Linked DNA regions of Puniceibacterium sp. IMCC21224. Each later gene encodes a partner of the first gene's protein in a complex. Links are inferred from orthologs where the notes say so. Each region holds a gene or a part of one and is shown on either strand. Other genes may lie near its edges. The genes, in order: secA and secY.

The links.
Region 2: the proteins of secA (region 1) and secY are in contact, whole or in part, in a crystal structure (PDB 3DIN), measured with the Thermotoga maritima proteins. The link is inferred for Puniceibacterium sp. IMCC21224 from one-to-one orthologs. Residues at the interface, in WP_004082002.1 of Thermotoga maritima: Glu261, Ala262, Arg263, Lys300, Ala301, Arg302, Thr303, Ile304, Ile305, Leu323, Tyr324, Asp325, Pro326, Val329, Ser330, Tyr333, Ile336, Lys340, Phe345, Val349, Glu363, Phe364, Tyr374, Ser375, Gly376, Gly377, Glu393, Ile395, Thr482, Ser483; in WP_004081795.1 of Thermotoga maritima: Glu108, Gly109, Glu110, Glu111, Ala236, Glu237, Arg238, Arg239, Ile240, Thr241, Ile242, Gln243, Tyr244, Ala245, Arg246, Arg247, Val248, Thr249, Gly250, Arg251, Arg252, Val253, Tyr254, Gly256, Ala257, Ser258, Thr259, Tyr260, Leu261, Pro262.

What each region holds. Positions count from the first base shown.
Region 1 is NZ_LDPY01000001.1:830,298-838,801, forward strand. The notes cover bases 3,730-7,024. They hold secA (preprotein translocase subunit SecA), read right to left. Parts: upstream 6,687-7,024; coding sequence 3,930-6,686; downstream 3,730-3,929. Other genes in these bases: IMCC21224_RS03790 (hypothetical protein), read right to left, coding at 3,730-3,779; IMCC21224_RS03800 (peptidylprolyl isomerase), read left to right, coding at 6,864-7,024. Outside these bases: pbpC (penicillin-binding protein 1C), read left to right, coding at 1-356; DNA repair protein RadC, read left to right, coding at 445-1,206; IMCC21224_RS03785 (phosphate ABC transporter substrate-binding/OmpA family protein), read right to left, coding at 1,225-2,784; more of IMCC21224_RS03790, read right to left, coding at 2,808-3,729; more of IMCC21224_RS03800, read left to right, coding at 7,025-7,715; bifunctional glutamate N-acetyltransferase/amino-acid acetyltransferase ArgJ, read left to right, coding at 7,719-8,504. UniProt on the Escherichia coli protein: Required for protein export, interacts with the SecYEG preprotein conducting channel.
Region 2 is NZ_LDPY01000001.1:3,274,045-3,280,374, reverse strand. The notes cover bases 2,502-5,487. They hold secY (preprotein translocase subunit SecY), read left to right. Parts: upstream 2,502-3,305; coding sequence 3,306-4,670; downstream 4,671-5,487. Other genes in these bases: IMCC21224_RS15200 (adenylate kinase), read left to right, coding at 4,667-5,311; rplO (50S ribosomal protein L15), read left to right, coding at 2,722-3,195. Also shown: rplF (50S ribosomal protein L6), read left to right, coding at 1-534; rplR (50S ribosomal protein L18), read left to right, coding at 546-905; rpsE (30S ribosomal protein S5), read left to right, coding at 1,074-1,649; rpmD (50S ribosomal protein L30), read left to right, coding at 1,662-1,850; IMCC21224_RS15215 (GFA family protein), read left to right, coding at 2,023-2,460; rpsM (30S ribosomal protein S13), read left to right, coding at 5,593-5,961; rpsK (30S ribosomal protein S11), read left to right, coding at 5,977-6,330. UniProt on the Escherichia coli protein: The central subunit of the protein translocation channel SecYEG. Consists of two halves formed by TMs 1-5 and 6-10.

The DNA.
Region 1 (8,504 bases):
GCACCCGCGCGGACCCGGTCCCTTTGCCGCCGCCGCCGCCCGATACACTGATGGTGTCCAACGCTGCGCTGCCGCTGCCATTGCAACGGTTTCGCGAAAACGGTGAAAATGATGTGCCTACACTTGATCTGCGATTCCCGCCAGAAGGCGCCCGGCTGGCGCTGGAGGACGGTGCTGTGCCGATCAAGCTGCGCGGCGGGACCCCCCCCTATTCGGTATTGGCCAATGGTGCGCTCGTGGCCAGCGGGATACAGCGACCGGATTTCTTGGTGCCCCTTGCTGGGGCCGGGTTCGCAACGTTGTCAGTGATTGATGCCACAGGGGCCTCGGGCCGGGTGTCGATTGAGGTGCGTTAGCCACGCGCTTGGGTCTGGGCGGGGTGCATGCCGGGAATCTATTGATTGCATTAACCTGTTGCTAACCAAGCAGGCGCAGCTTTGTGGGATGACACAACCGTTCCAGTTCTCTGATTCTCAGGCCGCACTGTTTGCCCCGGATGAGGCACAGGTTGTCCCTGTACCGGCGGGGGCGGCGCCGTCTTATATCCGCGATCACCGGGCACGCCTGCGGGAACGGTTTATGATTGGCGGGGCTGACGCTCTGCCCGATTACGAGCTGCTGGAACTGGTGCTGTTTCGGGCGATCCCGCGACGCGACGTGAAACCTCTGGCGCGGCAGCTGATTGAAACCTTTGGGGACTTTAACAGGGTGCTGTCTGCCTCGGCACAGCGTCTGCTGCAGGTTCCGGGTGTCGGAGACGCGGTTGTTGGGGAGCTCAAGATTATCGAGGCGGCGGCGCATCGTCTGTCGCGCAGTCGGGTGTTGCAACGCCATGTGGTCAGCAGTTGGGACGCGCTGATCGACTATTGCCACACCTGCATGGCGCATCGCGAAACGGAACAGTTCCGCATCCTCTACCTTGATCGCAAGAACGTGCTGATCGCGGACGAGGCGCAGGCCCAGGGCACGGTGGATCACGTCCCCGTCTACCCGCGCGAGGTTGTGAAGCGCGCGCTTGAGCTGAATGCCAGCGCGTTTATCCTTGTCCATAATCACCCGTCCGGAGACCCGACGCCATCATCTGCCGACATCGAGATGACTGGGCAGATTCAGGCAGCTGCCACGGCGCTGGACATCACGCTGCATGACCATTTGGTCATCGGAAAATCCCGCGAACTCAGCTTTCGCGCTGAGGGATTGTTGTAACCACTGCGGAACTGGCGGTCAGCGCAACCACACCTCAACGCGGCGGTTGACCTGTCGCCCCCAATCTGTGTCATCGCAGGCCATTGGCATCGCTTCGCCAAAGGCTTCGATATTCAGGTTTACGGCGTCGAAATCCGCGGTCTCTGCGGCAATCTGCACCGCGGTACGCACGGTATCGGCACGCTTGCGGGCAATTTCCAAGTTGGCATCGGCTGGCCCTTCGCCGTCGGAAAACCCGACAAAGACGATGCGATGGGCGTCATAGACTCCATCCTCGAGCGCGCGGGCAAGCTGCTGCACGTTGGATCGGGACTGCGCGTCAAGCCGGGCCGACCCTGTTTCGAACCGAAATGACGTGGTCAGTCGTCGCATCGGCCCAAGCACATTAACCATGCGTTTCAGCTCTGTCAGACCAGAGATGCCATCTGCGGTGCGTATTGCATTGGTCAGCCGGTCACCTTGCAGGTCCAGCGGCACCACTTCTGGTGACTGATCTACAAACCCGGCGCGCCGGATCACGATCTGTGCAGGGCCGCTACGGGTGAAACTAAGAAAATCGCGGGCTAGCTTTGGCAGGCGCCGCGCCGGGATGTACAGAAACATCGGCGCGGTGAGGGGATAATCCTCGGTCTTGATGTTGCGCCGGGTGCTGCGCAGATCAAAGCCGCATTGCCCCGTCAGGATCAGCGGTTTGCTGTTGCCAAGCTCGGAAAAGCTTGCGAATCCAATGCCAAAGGGGTCATCCGAGACGGCCTTGGCCAGCGCCGCATTGCTGGTGTGACGCATCACGTCGTCACGCAGGTCACCCCGTCCGCTGTGCAGCAGCCGATCCTCGACGCCCTGGCTTAGACCCGAGCGGGCGTTGCGCAAATGCAGCACCACCGGGGCGTCCGGGCCACCCAGATCGCGCCAGTTGCGTAGCGTGCCGTCAACGACACGGGTCAGATCGTCAAGCGTCAGCGATTCAATTGGGTTGCCCGCAGCCACCACCGGCACCAGCGCATCCAGTGCCAGCACCCGGCTGCGGTTGTCTCCCAGAAGATTGCCCAATCCTGCATCGCGGGCCAACCTGACTTCTGAGGGGCGGATCTCGCGTACGGCCATAACGATATCGGCTTCGTCCGCCAGCAGATCGGCGAAACCTTCGTCGGTATTGGTCACGCGAAAACTGAAGCGGCCGACCAGCGTGTCGGTTGCCGGATCGCGCAACAGATAGGTGAACCGCTCGGCGTCCTGGGTTTCGCGCTGGGCGGTCAGGTTGTTGCGCAGCGCGAACCCCCCGACCAATGCTGGCATCAGGATCGCGCCGGCGCTGTCCGAGCCTGAGATAGTGAGTTCAGCCACATAATTGGTAAGGGATGGACAGCCCGGCCCCTCGCAGAGCACCCCCGAGCCATCAACGGTCAATTCGCCATATTGTGTCGCGACGCGGTAGAAATCGCCATCAAAGCCCAGCAACGTGCCGGTCAGTTCAATCGCGCCATCGGGAGAGCGAAGGGTGACATCCTGCGCCAAGGCGGGTGAGCCCCCTCCCCACAGGAAAAGTGCGGCGAAAACCGCCGCACATATATATCGCATGAAAGACCCCGCCCGCGTAGACCTCAGTTGGCGGCGATAGTCAGGTCTTCGAGCAGGTTTTTCAACAGCAGAAAGTCGCCCGCAGTGTCGCAGTCTGGCATCGACAGCGTCAGGTCACGTACCCGAAGGCTGTCACCGGTGTGCAGTTCTAGGGTCTGGGCCTCGACGTCGGACATACAGTTGGCCTGTGTGACTTCGGCCTCGACGCTCAGGCTGATGGTGCCATGGTCGCGGGCGGTGCCGGCCGGAAAGCTGTAGACTTCGGCGATGAGGGCGTCGGGTGCGGTATCCTGACCTAGATGGGTCAGAAAACCGCTTTCACCTTTGATTGTGCGCGAAATGTCACCGGCGGAAGCCTGCCAGATGTGGCCTTGGGTAAAATAGTCGGCTCCGAATTCGCGGGCATGCAGTTGCAGACCGGTGTTGCCCTTCCATTGGACCGCAACGCGGTCGTAGAACGGTAGAGACGGAACCGAGGCGCTGGCAACCGCCCCATCGCCATTGCCAAAGGCAGCGATGAACATTGCCTCTTCGGCCAGCGCGGGTACATCGACCGCGAGCGTACCGTCAGGCTGCATCACCTGGGTAAACATCAGGCCATTGTGGTGTAGTGTGACACGTTCGCCGCCGTGGCATGAGGCGGAAATAAACAACGCGACCATGGCACCCGCCGCGGGATCGGCGCGCATAGTCGACTCACATCCAAGCTCGGTTGCCATGTCGCCTTGCGGCGAGGCAGTATCGAGGGCATCGTTTATCGAGGTCGCGGCCAGTTTGATCAGCCCGCTTTGCATCAACGGTTGCGTCGACAAGTCAGAGGTTACTGCGCTCGACATCGGGACGATCTCGGTGACGGACAGTTCGGGTTCAGCCAAGCTGGCTTCGGTCTGGGGTCCCGATTCGCCAAAGCTCGTGCCGAATTGCATCACATAGCCAATGCCAAGCGCGCACAATAGCGTTCCGAATCCAAGTAGATAGGTCTTTGCGCGCGCCATTGCGGCCTCCCAAACAGAAAGTGTTCAATGGACAGACTGCACCTCAAAGGTGGCGGGCTTGGGGCGCGGGTGTGGAGGAATTCGGACGATTATAGTCAAATTCAGATGAACTGGCGCTGCCGGGCCACCATTGCGGCGGCCCGTATCGACTCAGACGAGCCGCCCGTGGCAGTGCTTGAACTTGTTGCCGGAACCGCAGGGGCAGAGGTCATTGCGACCGGGATCCCCCCAGCTGGCGGGGTCGCCTTCGTCAAAGCCGTTTGCAACCGAACCGTTGTCTGCAGAGCCGTCAACCGCAGTCGGTTCCGCCGCGACAGCAGCAGAGTCTGGGGGGGGAGCGGATTTGGAGAGGCTCAGTTCCATCTGCGCCCGCTGAGCTGCCTGCTGCGCGGCCATCTGTTCGACCAGCGCACGCTGTTCCTCTTCGGTCATCGGACGGATCTGGCCCAGCTTTTGCGTCACGTCGACACGCAGCGAATCCAGCATCGATTCGAACAACTGGAACGATTCGGTCTTGTATTCATTCAGCGGGTCACGTTGGGCATAGCCCCGGAACCCGACGACCGAACGCAGATGTTCCAGCGTCAGCAGGTGTTCGCGCCATTTGCCGTCGATGGTCTGCAACAGAACCTGCTTTTCGATCTGGCGCATGGTGTCGTCGCCAAAGGCCGCAGCCTTTTCGGCCATCTGTTTGTCGGTCGCCTCTTCCAGCCGCTCGCGGATGACGTCGGCATCGACGCCCTCTTCGTCGCCCCAGGCGATAATGGGTGTATCGAGGCCAAGGTTTTCCAGAACCGAAGCATAGAGGCCGCGCGTGTCCCATTGGTCGGCATATGTGCGCGGCGGGATGTGTTGCTTGACCAGGTCCTCGATCACCTGATGGCGCATGTCCTGGGTGATTTCACCCAGATCGTCGGCCTCCATGATCTCGCGGCGCTGGGAGAAGACCACTTTGCGCTGGTCGTTCATCACGTCATCGAATTTCAGCAGCTGCTTGCGGATGTCAAAGTTGCGGCCCTCGACCTTGGCCTGAGCGCGCTCCAGCGATTTGTTCACCCAAGGGTGAATGATTGCCTCGCCCTCTTTCATACCCAGAGACGACAGCACCTTGTCGAGTCGTTCAGAGCCAAAGATGCGCATCAGATCGTCTTCGAGCGACAGGAAGAACGATGATTTGCCCGGATCACCCTGACGGCCAGAGCGGCCGCGCAGCTGGTTGTCGATCCGGCGTGATTCGTGGCGTTCGGTCGCCAGGACAAACAGGCCGCCCGCGTCGATCACTGCCTTTTCGTCAGCGGCGTGACCACCTTCGATCCTCTGGCGGATTTCGTCGGGGTGGGTATCGGGATCGGCTGCAATAGCTTCCAGCACCTTGAGTTCGACGTTGCCGCCAAGTTTGATGTCGGTGCCGCGCCCGGCCATGTTGGTGGCGATGGTGACTGCGCCCAGTTTGCCAGCGTCACCGACAATCTGCGCCTCTTGTTCGTGCTGACGCGCGTTCAGGACGTTGTGTTTCAGCCCGGCTTTGGTCAGCAGCGCCGACAGCATTTCGGATTTTTCGATAGAGGTGGTGCCAACCAGAACCGGCGTGCCAACTTCATGCGCCTTGCGGATATCTTCGACCACGGCGTCGTATTTTTCGCGGGCGGTACGATAGACTTTGTCGTCTTCGTCAACCCGGGCGATGGGGCGGTTTGTCGGCACTTCGACCACGCCAAGACCATAGATTTCGGCGAATTCTTCGGCTTCGGTGGTGGCGGTGCCGGTCATGCCCGACAGCTTGCCATAGAGTCGAAAGTAGTTCTGGAACGTGACCGAGGCCAGCGTGACGTTCTCGGGCTGAATCGCGGCGCCTTCCTTGGCCTCGATCGCCTGATGCAGACCATCTGAGAGGCGGCGACCGGCCATCATCCGGCCGGTGAATTCGTCGATCAACACGACCTCATTGTCGCGGACGATGTAATCTTTGTCTTTCTGGAACAGCTTGTGCGCGCGCAGACCCTGATTGACGTGATGCACCACCGTAGTCGATTCAGGATCATAGAGCGTCTGCCCGTCAGGCAACAGACCGCGCGCGTGTAGCTGTTCTTCGAGAAACTCGTTGCCTTCGTCCGTGTAGGTGACGTTGCGGGTCTTTTCGTCCAGCGTGAAGTGTTCTTCGGTCAGGTCCGGGATCAGCTTGTCGATGGCGACATACAGATCGGACCGGTCCTGTGACGGACCCGAGATGATCAGCGGCGTGCGCGCCTCGTCGATCAAGATGCTGTCAACCTCGTCCACAATCGCAAAATTGTGGTCGCGCTGGTACATCTGCTCAAGTTCGGATTTCATGTTGTCGCGCAGGTAGTCAAAACCGAGTTCGTTGTTCGTGGCATAGGTGATGTCGCTGGCGTAGGCGACTTTCTTCTCGTCCTCGGGCTGGCGGGGGTAGACCACACCAGTCGTCATGCCGAGAAAGCCAAAGACGTTGCCCATCCATTCGGCATCGCGGCGCGCGAGATAGTCGTTGACCGTAACGATGTGCACGCCTTTGCCGGTCAGCGCATTCAGATAGGCTGGAAAGGTTGCGACCAGCGTCTTGCCCTCACCGGTCTTCATCTCGGAAATATTGCCCTGGTGCAGGAAAATGCCGCCCATCAACTGGGTGTCAAAGGCCCGCAGACCCAGCGCCCGCAGCGCGCCTTCGCGGCAATTGGCAAAGGCTTCGGGCAGGATGTGGTCCAGGCTCTCGCCGCCCTCGATGCGTTTCCGGAACTCGTCGGTCTTGGCTCGCAGCCCGGCGTCGTCGAGTTTCTGGAACTCAGGTTCCAGCGCGTTGATCTGTTCGACCAGCGGGCGCGTCGCCTTTACCTTGCGGTCATTCGGGGTTCCGAACACCTTGCGCGCGATTTTTCCGATACCCAGCATGGCCCTACTTTCGTGGTTTGACATCATCGTGTGCGGCATCTGCTTGCCCGCCCCGCACACAGCCCATATGAAACAGGGGAACGACCGGCCCGTAGGCGCCCACAGGGCGATGTAAGGGGCGACCTTAGAACTGTCAACGTCGCCCGCAATTGTGGCGGCAAAGGAAGGACCTACCCGATGTCGAAACTTGCCATGAATCTGTCAGCTGCGGTGATCGCTCTGGTTGTAGCCCTGCCCGTGCAGGCGCAGGATACACCAGATGCCGGAACTGTCGTGGCGACGGTCAACGGGACCGAAATCACCCTGGGCCATATGCTGATGGTGCGTGCTGGTCTGCCCGAGCAATACCAGCAACTGCCCACAGATGTGTTGTGGGATGGAATCATGAACCAACTGGTCCAGCAAGAAGTGCTGAGCCAATCCGACGACGCTAAGGAGACGTTCCGCGTCCGCGTCGCGATCGAGAACGAGCGCCGCGCGCTGCTCGCCTCCGAAGCGCTGGCGGCTCTGGCACAGCAGCCCGTGAGCGATGAGGCCCTGCAGGCCGCCTACGAGGCGAAATATGCGTCGGCTGACATGGGCAAGGAATTCAACGCCTCGCATATTCTGGTCGAAACCGAAGAAGAGGCTGCTGCCCTAGTGGCTGAGCTCGAGGGCGGTGCGGACTTTGCCGAGCTGGCCAAAGAGAAATCCACCGGCCCCTCGGGTCCCAACGGCGGCGAACTGGGTTGGTTTGGCCCCGGCATGATGGTGGCACCGTTTCAGGCCGCAGTCGAAAAGATGGAGATCGGCGCGGTCTCTGCCCCGGTGGAAACCCAGTTCGGCTGGCATGTCATCAAGCTGAACGAGTCCCGCGAAATGGATGCCCCCACGCTTGATTCGGTGAGGGATGAGTTGACCGGAGAAGTGCAGCAGCAGGTGGTGGCCGATCTGATCACGTCGCTGACCGAAGAGGCAACCGTGACGCAGTTGGCCAAGGACGAAATCGATACCAACGTCCTGCAAAACCTCGACCTTCTGGAGAACTGAAACTTGGCCAAGATCACGTCGAAGTCGCCGCTGGCGCCTGACTCATTTCCCGATCTGCCGGTGATCAAGGGCGTTCGGTTCGCTTCAGTTGCGGCGGGTGTGCGATATGCCGGGCGACGCGACGTGATGTTGGTACATCTGGTGCCGGGCTCGACCGTGGCAGGGGTGTTCACGCGCTCGGCGACACGGTCGGCACCGGTATTGGATTGTCAGGCCAAGATCGGCACCGACAGCCCGGATGGCGCGGCGATCATCGTCAATTCGGGCAATTCCAACGCCTTTACCGGACGCAACGGGATCGAAGCGACGCAGGCCGTGACCTCTGCGGTGGCGATGGCCATGGATCTGCCCGAAGGGCGGGTGTTTTCCTCGTCCACCGGCGTGATCGGTGAGCCGCTGCCGCATGGCCGGATCACCGCCAAGATTGACGAACTGGTGGCAGGGCTGGACGCCGATGGTATCAGCGACGCCGCTCAGGCCATCATGACCACCGACACCTTTGCCAAGGGCGCCAGCGCCGATGTCGATCTGCCCGGCGGACGCGTCAGGATCGCGGGTATCGCCAAAGGGTCGGGCATGATCGCGCCGGATATGGCGACGATGCTGGTTTACATCTTCACCGACGCCGCGATACCCCGCGCCGACTTGCAGGCGATGGTCAGTGGCATCAACGACCGCACCTTCAACTGCATCACGGTTGATAGCGATACCTCGACCTCAGACACGTTGCTGATGGGCGCGACCGGTGCTTCGGGCGTTGCAGTGACGAAAAACGACGCCGCATTTTCC
Region 2 (6,330 bases), 2.4 Mb from region 1 along the record:
ATGTCTCGTATTGGCAAAAAACCGGTTCCGCTGCCCGCAGGTGTCACAGCCTCGGTGTCCGGCCAGACCGTTGAAGTAAAAGGTCCCAAAGGGACCAAGAGCTTTACCGCAACAGACGACGTGACGCTGGTCGTGGGTGAGGGTGAGATCACCGTTACACCGCGCGGCAAATCCAAGCGCGCGCGCCAGCAGTGGGGCATGACCCGCACTGTTGTCGCAAACACCGTGCATGGCGTGTCCGACGTCTTCAAGAAAGAGCTTGAGATCCGCGGCGTGGGTTACCGGGCTCAGCTTCAGGGCAATGTCCTGAAACTGAACCTTGGCCTCAGCCACGATGTCAACTTTGAAATCCCTGCTGGAGTGACGGTCACCGCACCCAAGCCGACCGAGATCATCGTGGAAGGTCACGATTTGCAGCTCGTCGGTCAAGTGGCCGCCAATATTCGTGACTGGCGCCGGCCCGAGCCCTACAAGGGCAAAGGTATCCGGTACAAAGGCGAATATGTGTTCCAGAAGGAAGGCAAGAAGAAGTAAGGACGGAAGCTATGGCAAACAGTAAAAGAGATCTGTTCCTCAAGCGCCGTCTGCGCGTCCGGAACAAGCTGCGGGCAGTGAATGCAGGGCGCGTGCGCCTGTCGGTTCACCGCTCGAACAAGAACATCAGCGTTCAGCTGATCGACGATGTAAACGGCGTCACGCTCGCCTCGGCCTCCTCGCTTGAGAAGGATCTGGGCATCGTGGGCAAGAACAACGTGGAGGCCGCCGCCAAGGTGGGCACCGCGATTGCCGAGCGCGCCAAGAAGGCCGGGGTTGAGGCTGCGTATTTTGATCGCGGCGGATTCCTGTTTCACGGCAAGGTCAAGGCTCTGGCCGACGCCGCTCGTGAAGCTGGTCTCAAGATCTGATCGGGCAGGGTGGGGGCAACCTCACCCTCCCTTTCTTTCAGACGGTTGGGGGTGACCCCATCCACGCAATTCGCAGGCGGCATGCCGCTTCGATGATCCGGGGGTCGCTACCCACCTGGATTGGACAATTCGGCGCTCCGGCGCCAGTTAAGACAAGGATGCCTCACAATGGCAGAACGTGAACACCGAGGTCGCGGACGTCGCGAAGAACAAACGCCGGAATTTGCCGACCGCCTGGTCGCAATCAACCGGGTTTCCAAGACGGTCAAGGGCGGTAAGCGCTTTGGCTTTGCAGCCCTCGTGGTTGTGGGCGACCAGAAGGGCCGCGTTGGTTTCGGCAAGGGTAAGGCCAAAGAGGTCCCCGAGGCGATTCGTAAGGCGACCGAGCAGGCCAAGCGCAAGATGATGCGCGTGCCCCTGCGTGAAGGCCGCACATTGCACCACGATATTGAGGGCCGTCATGGCGCGGGTAAAGTGGTCATGCGTACCGCACCGCAGGGTACTGGTATCATTGCCGGTGGTCCGATGCGTGCCGTATTCGAGATGCTGGGTGTACAGGACGTTGTCGCCAAGTCGATCGGTTCGCAGAACCCCTACAACATGATCCGTGCCACGCTGGACGGTCTCGGAAAAGAGACAAGCCCGCGTATGGTTGCACAGCGTCGTGGCAAGAAGGTCGCTGATATCCTTGGGTCCAAGGATGACGCACCGGCAGCCGCCGCGGCTGAGCCCGCAGAAGCGTAAGGAGCTGAGAACATGGCAAAAACTATCGTCGTGAAACAGATCGGTTCGCCGATCCGTCGCCCCGCCAAGCAGCGCCAGACCCTGATTGGCCTGGGCCTGAACAAGATGCACAAGACCCGCGAACTTGAAGATACGCCCGCTGTGCGCGGCATGGTCAACAAGATCCCGCACATGGTCAAGATCATCGAAGAGCGCGGCTAAGCCCGCTGTCGGGGCACGGCCCCGGCGTCTGAAATTCAAGGCGCCCTCCAGTTTTCTGGAGGGCGTTTTGCGTTTGGCGATCCGAAAGTGTGTATCGCTATTTGAACGGCTTTGTCGTCCCATGGGACCGCGCGCGATGTTCAAAGTGCGCTTCCATGGAGGAGGAAATCTTATGTCCAATTATCAGGGCGGATGTGACCACGTTCACATCAAGGCGAATGCCGAACCGATCGACAATCACGAATGCCACTGCAATGTCTGCAAGGGCGTGACTGGGCAGCAGCACACGCATGTGGCGTTTTTCAACTATGGCGATGTTACTGTAGATCATCCCGAAAAGGTGAATCGTCAGCCATTCAATTCGGCCAACCCGAACGGCCCACTTGAGCTGTGCACTTGCGCCGATTGTGGCGCCGCATTGATGCTGGACGACAAGGAAAAGCGGATCCGCGTCGCGGTGCCAAATGTAATGGGATACGACGATGCCGCCTTTCCGGCGGCCAGCTATCATGCATTCTATGACGAGACCAAGGATTATGCCAAACCGTCAGACGGTCGTCCGGTCTATGAGGGGCTTCGCCCGGACTTTGCCTGGCCCGCGTCGGCCTGAATTCTGCGCGGTTTGAGTGTCGCGTCCTCCGCGATACCGGGGGACGTGACTGTTTGGTATCGTAAGAAAAGCGAGGGGCTAGCCCCTCGCGCTCCCCGGCGTATTTGGAAAGAGAAGACGGCGGGTGTAGGAGAGCCTTGAACCGAAACAATTCCCCGTCTATACGCCCACGGTGGCCCAAAGGGCTGCGATTCATTTTGATATAACGCCGTGTTTGCCCACTCCGTCGCTGGAGGGCAGTTCCGGCAAAGGAGAAGCGACATGAAACTGCATGAATTGCATGACAACCCGGGCGCCACCAAGCGCAAGAAGCGTATCGGTCGCGGTCCGGGTTCCGGCATGGGTAAAACTGGCGGCCGGGGTATCAAAGGTCAGAAATCCCGTTCGGGTGTAGCGATCAAAGGCTACGAAGGCGGCCAGATGCCGCTCTATCAGCGTCTGCCCAAGCGCGGCTTTAACAAGCCGAACCGCAAGGATTACGCTGTTGTGAACCTGGGCCTGATCCAGAAATTTGTCGAAGCGGGCAAAATTGATGCCGGTTCCGCCATCACCGAAGATACGCTGATTGCATCGGGTCTGGTGCGTCGCAAGCTGGACGGGATTCGTGTTCTTGCCAAAGGCGAGATCACCAGCAAACTTGACCTTCAGGTCACGGGCGCATCGGCCTCTGCCAAGGCAGCGGTTGAAGCGGCAGGTGGAACGCTGACGATCACGTCGGCTCACGCGGCTGAATAACCGGTTGTGAGCGGGGGCAACGCCGCTTACATACCTCACAGGTTTTCCCCGACGCCGCCCGAGCAGGAAACCGCTCCGGGCGGCGTTTCGTCTGACAAGAGAGATCCTTTATGGCATCCGCAGTAGAACAAATGGCCGCGAACACGAGCTGGGCCGCTCTGGGCAAGGCGACGGATCTGCGCAATCGCATCTTCTTTACGCTTGGCCTGCTGATCGTTTACCGGCTTGGCACGTATATTCCGGTTCCGGGCATCGATGGCGCGGCGTTGCGCCAGTTCATGGAACAGGCACAGCAGGGTATCGGTGGCATCCTGACGATGTTTACCGGCGGTGCGCTGGGGCGGATGGGGATCTTTGCCCTTGGGATCATGCCTTATATCTCGGCGTCGATCATCATCCAACTGCTGACCTCGATGGTTCCGGCGCTGGAGCAGCTCAAGAAAGAGGGGGACGCGGGCCGCAAGAAGATCAACCAGTACACCCGCTACGGTACGGTGTTGTTAGCCACCTTTCAGGCCTACGGGCTGGCGGTAAGCCTTGAGGCGGGCGATCTTGTTACTGACCCGGGGATGTTTTTCCGTGCCTCCTGCGTCATTACGCTTGTCGGCGGCACCATGTTCCTGATGTGGTTGGGTGAGCAGATCACCGCGCGCGGCATTGGTAACGGTATCTCATTGATCATCTATGTTGGCATCGTGGCCGAGGTTCCCGCCGCTCTGGCACAGTTCTTTGCTTCGGGTCGTTCGGGTGCGATCAGCCCCGCTGTCATCATCGGTGTGATGATCATGGTTGTGGCGGTGATTATGTTCGTGGTGTTCATGGAGCGCGCCCTGCGCAAGATCACCATTCAGTACCCCCGCCGTCAGGTCGGCATGAAGATGACCGAAGCGCAGAATTCGCATCTGCCGGTCAAGGTCAACCCGGCGGGCGTTATCCCGGCGATCTTTGCCTCGTCGCTGCTGTTGTTGCCGACGACGATCGCAACCTTCTCGCAGCAGACCCAGACCGGTCCGATCATGTCGACGATTCTGGCCTACTTTGGTCCCGGTCAGCCGCTGTACCTGCTGTTCTTTGCTGCGATGATTTGCTTCTTTGCCTTCTTTTACACTTTCAACGTGTCGTTCAAACCCGATGAAGTGGCCGAGAACCTGAAGAACCAGAACGGGTTTGTTCCCGGTATCCGTCCGGGTAAGAAAACCGCCGAGTATTTGGAATACGTTGTGACCCGCGTGCTGGTTATGGGCGCGGCCTATCTGACGGCCGTCTGCCTGCTGCCTGAGATCCTGCGCGGTCAGTTCGCCATTCCGTTTTACTTTGGCGGCACATCCGTCTTGATCGTGGTCTCTGTGGCCATGGACACGATCCAGCAGGTGCAGAGCCATCTTCTGGCCCATCAATACGAAGGTCTTATTCAAAAGTCGCAGCTGCGCGGCAAAGGTAAGCCTCGCAAGACCAAGGGACCCTCGCGCAGATGAACATCATACTTCTAGGACCGCCGGGCGCCGGCAAAGGCACCCAAGCACGCTTTCTGGTGGAAGAGCGAGGCATGATTCAGTTGTCGACTGGCGACATGCTGCGCGAAGCTCGTGATAGCGGTACTGAGATGGGCAAGATCGTGGCCGATGTCATGGCCCGCGGCGATCTGGTGACGGACGAGATCGTTATTGGTCTGATTCGGGAAAAACTGCAGGGCGACAAGCAGGGCGGTTTTATCTTTGACGGCTTTCCGCGCACTCTGGCTCAGGCCGATGCTTTGGGAGCGCTGCTCGCCGAGAATAATGAGACCCTTGATGCGGTGATCGAGATGGAAGTGGATGATTCCGCGCTTGTGGCGCGCATCACCGCCCGCTCGACCTGTGGTGATTGTGGCGAGGTATATAACGACAATACCAAGCCGATTCCGGCGGACGGTAAATGCACCAATTGCGGCGGTACTGAATTCAAGCGCCGGGCCGACGACAATGAGGAGAGCCTCAAGCAGCGTTTGATGGAGTATTACAAAAAGACTTCGCCGCTGATCGGGTACTATTATGCCAAGGGTGCACTGTCCCGTCTTAATGGTCTGGGCGAGATGCTCGAGGTCAAGGTGGCGGTCGACGCAATCCTCGACGTCTGAATACAGTATCGGCACTATTTTGCCGTAGGGGAGGGGGCATTAGCCCCCTTTTTTAGGTGACGCAGCGGCTCTGTGGTTGAAAGTCAATCTGACACTTGACGCCCCTGACGAATCCTCTTACCCACCCCCATCTCTATGAGAGAATCGTGAATGACGACCACCAGAGCGTGGTTCAGCACGAACACCTGATCAGCCGCAAGCCCGCAGGTCATCGCCTCGGGCTTGATGTTGTGAAAAAAGGGTCTGGAACTACGGACCCGCAACGTAAAGGAACGTGAAACTTGGCACGTATTGCCGGCGTTAACATCCCGACCCACAAGCGGGTCCCGATCGCCCTAACCTACATCACCGGAATTGGTCACACATCGGCCAAAGCTATCTGCGAAGCCGTGAGCATCGACGCCAGCCGTCGCGTGAACGAATTGTCGGATGCCGAAGTTCTGTCCATCCGTGAGCATATCGACGCGACCTATACCGTCGAAGGTGACCTGCGTCGCGAGACCCAGATGAACATTAAGCGTCTGATGGACCTTGGCTGCTATCGTGGCCTGCGTCATCGTCGCAACCTGCCGGTACGCGGTCAGCGGACTCATACCAATGCACGCACCCGCAAAGGCCCCGCAAAGGCCATTGCCGGCAAGAAGAAATAAGGGAGGGCTGAACGAATGGCACGTGATACAAAGCGCACCAAGAAGAAAGTCTCCAAGAACATCGCCGCTGGTGTGGCGCATGTGAATTCTTCTTTCAACAACACCAAGATCCTGATTTCTGACGTGCAGGGCAATGCCATTGCATGGTCGTCGGCTGGTACCATGGGTTTCAAGGGGTCGCGTAAATCGACTCCCTATGCTGCTCAGCTTGCCGCAGAAGATGCCGGCAAAAAGGCACAGGAACACGGCGTCAAGACCATCGAAGTCGAAGTGCAGGGCCCCGGTTCAGGTCGTGAATCCGCATTGCGCGCCCTGGCGGCAGTTGGTTTCAACATCACCTCGATCCGCGATGTGACGCCGATGGCGCAT